2 regions of the Oceanimonas pelagia genome follow, and region 2 is predicted to be linked to the other one. Evidence: predicted binding sites of a transcription regulator. Region 2 holds the regulator's gene; the other holds the start of a gene.
What was found. Region 2 encodes MetJ, which represses methionine synthesis genes. Its sites were predicted from a motif close to AGANNTCTAGANNTCT; they were not measured.
Positions count from the first base shown of each region.

Region 1: the regulator MetJ is predicted to act here: its motif matches at 1,007-1,022, upstream of metN (methionine ABC transporter ATP-binding protein MetN).

Region 1 is NZ_CP118224.1:2,941,738-2,943,935, forward strand. It holds gene PU634_RS14070 (ABC transporter permease subunit) at 1-639, opposite strand, end outside; gene metN (methionine ABC transporter ATP-binding protein MetN) at 1,118-2,161, shown strand; gene PU634_RS14080 (methionine ABC transporter permease) at 2,142-2,198, shown strand, end outside.
Region 2 is NZ_CP118224.1:3,556,209-3,558,406, reverse strand. It holds gene metB (cystathionine gamma-synthase) at 1-699, opposite strand, end outside; gene metJ (met regulon transcriptional regulator MetJ) at 875-1,201, shown strand; gene cysQ (3'(2'),5'-bisphosphate nucleotidase CysQ) at 1,233-2,048, opposite strand; gene nudE (ADP compounds hydrolase NudE) at 2,051-2,198, opposite strand, start outside.

The DNA.
Region 1 (2,198 bases), 610 kb from region 2:
GGCATAGGCGATGAGCGGCAGCAGGGCATGGTGAAACAGGTTCAGGGTTTTGGGCCAGAAGCCGTCCAGGTAGTAGAAATCGTCGCCCACAAAGCCGCCCATGGGAAACCAGCCCAGCTGAAAGGCGAACACCGTCAGCAGAAAAATCCCCACCACATAGGCCGGCAGAGCATAGCCGGCGTAGATAAACATGGAACTGATGCTGTCGAACCGGCTGTTGTGCCTGAGCGCCTTGAGCACCCCCAGGGGGATGGATACCAGATAGCTGAGAATAAAGGTGCTGATACCGAAAAAGGCCGACACCGGCAGCCGCTCCTGGATCAGCTCCCACACCGGCAGGTAATAGCGGGTGGAGACCCCCAGGTCGAGCTGGACCAGCTTGCCCAGCCAGTCCAGATAGGCCTCGGCCACCGGCTTGTCGAGGCCGTAAAAGGCCTTGAGTTCGTCAATTTGCTCGGCCGACAGCACCTGCCCGCCCCGGCTGCTGTGGCTGAATTCGCTGCCCGCCAGCTGGCTTTCCATCAGCATGCGCTCCACCGGCCCCCCGGGCACAAAGCGGGTAATGGCGAACACCACCAGGGTAATGCCGAGAAAGGTGGGGATCAGCAGCAATAATCGACGCAGAAAATACTGGCCCATTGTATTCCTTGTGTTCGTTCCCTGAAAAAGGATTAGTGGCTGCCGGTTGATCGTACCCGGCAAAACGCATTAGCAAGCAGACTCGGCGTACCGTGAATCGACAGCAGGGCTACCTGCGCCGACACGCTTCAGGCCCATCCCTGGGGCGCTCGGCAAATGCCATCCCTGGCATTTGACGGTCGGCTCCGGCAATCCCTGCTGCCGCTTCACCTTGCAGGCCTTCCACAGTTCGACCAACAGCCGGGTCTTATCATGCCAGCTTACGGCTTATGCTGTTCTTTTTCATCCTATATCAAGGCATTGCAAAAGGGGCAAGACAGAGACCGTTTTTCATTCTCGCGGTATCGCGGGAAATACTCGTTGACTCGGACGTCCAGACGGCTTAGCATCCTCTGCCATCGGTCATGTAAGCATGACTTGTCCCTGTTCTTACGCTGTCTACGCAGTGGATAACCATACCGGAAGGGCCCATCCTCCGATGATCAAACTGACCAATATTACCAAACGCTACGGAGCGGGCGAAAATGCCGTTCACGCCGTGAAAAACGTCGATCTGGAGGTTGCCGCCGGCCAGATCATGGGCGTTATCGGCGAATCCGGTGCCGGCAAGAGCACCCTGATCCGTTGCGTCAACCTGCTCGAACGCCCCACCGAGGGCCGGGTATACGTGGACGGCCAGGATTTGACCGCCATGGGCGGCACCGAACTGTCCCGCGCCCGCCGCAATATCGGCATGATTTTTCAGCACTTCAACCTGCTGTCATCCCGCACCGTGTTCGACAACGTGGCCCTGCCCCTGGAACTGGCGGGCACCCCCAGAGCCGAGATCAAACAGCGGGTCAACGAGCTGCTGGAGCTGGTGGGCCTGTCCCACCGCGCCCATGCCTACCCCAATGCCCTGTCGGGTGGCCAGAAGCAACGGGTGGCCATCGCCCGCGCCCTGGCACCGGCGCCCAAGGTGCTGCTGTGTGACGAGGCCACCTCGGCGCTGGATCCGCAGACCACCCAGTCCATTCTGGCGCTGCTGAAAGAGCTCAACCAGCGTCTGGGCCTGACCATTTTGCTGATCACCCACGAAATGCAGGTGGTCAAATCCATCTGTGACCGGGTGGCCATTATCAACGACGGCGAGCTGGTGGAGCAGGGCGAGGTGGCCTGGTTCTTCGCCAATGCCAAAACCGAGCTGGCCCGCCGCTTTATCGCCTCCACCATTCATCTGGAAATTCCCGATGAATACCAGGCCCGTCTGTCCGCCAAGCCGGTAGCCGGAGCCCTGCCGCTGGTGCGGCTGGGCTTTACCGGCGAAACCGTGGATACGCCGCTGATCTCCATTCTCAGCCGGGAACTGAAGGTGGACGTCACCATTCTCAGCGCCGACATCGAATACGCCGGCGGCGTCAAATTCGGCTTTATGCTGGCGGAGCTGGATGGCCAACCTGAGCAGACTCAGGCCGCCATCGCTTATTTGGAAGAACACAAAATTCAGGTGGAGTTACTCGGTTATGTCCGACGCCATGATTAATCTGCTGCTCTCGGCGCTCTGGGAGACCCTGATCATG
Region 2 (2,198 bases):
GGTCAGCCCCAGGCAATTGGCCCACCAGCGCAGTTGCTCGGCCAGATCCGGATTCGCCGCCACCACGGCGCCGCCGAGGGCGTCGGAGTGGCCGTTGATGTATTTGGTGGTGGAATGCAGCACCAGATCGGCGCCCAGTTTCAGCGGCTGCTGCAACGCCGGCGACAAAAAGGTGTTGTCCACCACGCTGAGCGCGCCCACCTCCCGGGCGGCGGCGCACAGCGCCTGAATGTCCACCACCCGCAGCAGCGGGTTGGACGGGGTTTCGATCCACAGCATGCGCGGCTTGCGCGCCATCACCTCGGCCAGAGCATCGGCGTCGGTCTGATCCACATAGGCCAGTTCAAACAGGCCCTTGGCGGCCAGGGAGTTGAACAGCCGCTGGCTGCCGCCGTAGCAGTCGTGGGGCACCACCAGCAGATCGCCGGGTTGCAGCTGGGAAGTCACGATCAGGTTGATGGCGCCCAGGCCGCTGGCGGTGACCGCCGCGCCGGCGCCGCCTTCCAGGTGGGTCAGGGCGTCGAGCAGGGTCTGGCGGGTGGGATTGCCGGAGCGGGCATAGTCGAACTGGCGCTTCTGGTTAAAGTCGGCAAAGGAATAGGTGCTGCTGAGGTAAATGGGCGGCACCACGGCACCATGCTGAGTGTCACTCTCAAGGCCGGTACGAACGGCGTGGGTCTGAGTCTTGTAAGTCGGCATGTGCTTCTCCTTTGCGCGCGGCAGCCTGAAACAGAATTCTGAGGAAGTGCACAGTAACCCGAACAAAATAAGCCGTCAAGCCACCCAGACGTCCATAAGGCTTTGCCGTTGGATTGCCAACACAAAATGCAGGGGTTACAATTCGCCGGAACCAATTTCCGAACGCAGGTGGACGATGAAAACTGAATGGAACGGCGACTATATCAGCCCCTACGCCGAACACGGCAAGAAAAGCGAGCAGGTCAAAAAGATCACCGTCTCCATCCCGCTCAAGGTGCTCAAAGTGCTCACCGACGAGCGCACCCGGCGCCAGGTGAACAATCTGCGTCACGCCACCAACAGCGAGCTGCTGTGCGAGGCCTTTCTGCATGCCTACACCGGCCAGCCCCTGCCCCAGGACGACGACCTGCGCAAGGATGTGCCCGACCAGATCCCCGCCCGGGCCCGGGAAATCATGACCGAGCTGGGCATCGAAATCGAGGATTTCGAACAGGAAGACTGAACAAGGGCGGCCAAGGCCGCCCTTGTTGCATTCAGGATCTGCCGCGAAGAATGTCCCGCCAGGGCAGGTTTTCATCCCCCAGGGTGATGAAGTTGGGGTTGATCAGGCTGTCGCGCTCGTTGTAGCTGAGCCGCGCCAGCTCCAGGTCGAGAATGCGACCGCCCGCTTCTTCCACAATGCACTGGGTGGCACCGGTGTCCCACTCGCCGGTGGGGCCGATGCGCATGTACAGGTCCGCCGCTCCTTCCGCCACCAGGCACGACTTGAGCGAACTTGAGCCCAGAGGCAGCAGCCGGTAGTCCAGCTCGTCGGAAAGCCGCGAGCGCACCCAGTCCACGTTCTGCCGCCGGCTGATGGCAATGCACAGGCTGGTCACCGGCTGGCGCTGGTCATAATGACGGGCGTGAATGCGGGTAATCTCGCCACCGGCTTCCTTGAAGGCGCCCTGGCCACACACCGCGTAATACATGAGATCGTGCACCGGGCCGTACACCACCCCCAGCACCGGCTTGCCATGTTCAATCAGGGCAATCATGGTGGAGAAGTCGCCGCTGCCGGCAATAAATTCCTGGGTGCCGTCCAGCGGGTCCACCAGCCAGTAGCGGGGCCAGGTGCTGCGCTCCGCCAGCGGAATGTCGCCGCCTTCCTCGGAGAGTACCGGAATGTCGGCCAGGGCGCGCAGGGCCCGGTCGAGATAGGCGTGCGCCGCCAGATCGGCACTGGTCACCGGGCTGTCGTCGTCCTTGCTCTCGGCCTGATACTGACCACTGTGGTACATCGACAGGATCAGCCGGCCGGATTCTCGGGCTGCCGCCTTCACCCCCGGCAGCAGGGCACTGGTATCCATGCTTATTCCTCTTTATTAAGCCAGTCCTGCAACAAAAACAGACCACAAATGCTGCGGGCCTCGGAAAAATCGGGCCGGGCGAGCAGTTCGTCCAGCCGGGCCAAGGGCCAGGGCACCACTTCCAGCGGCTCCGGCTCATCCCCTTCCCGC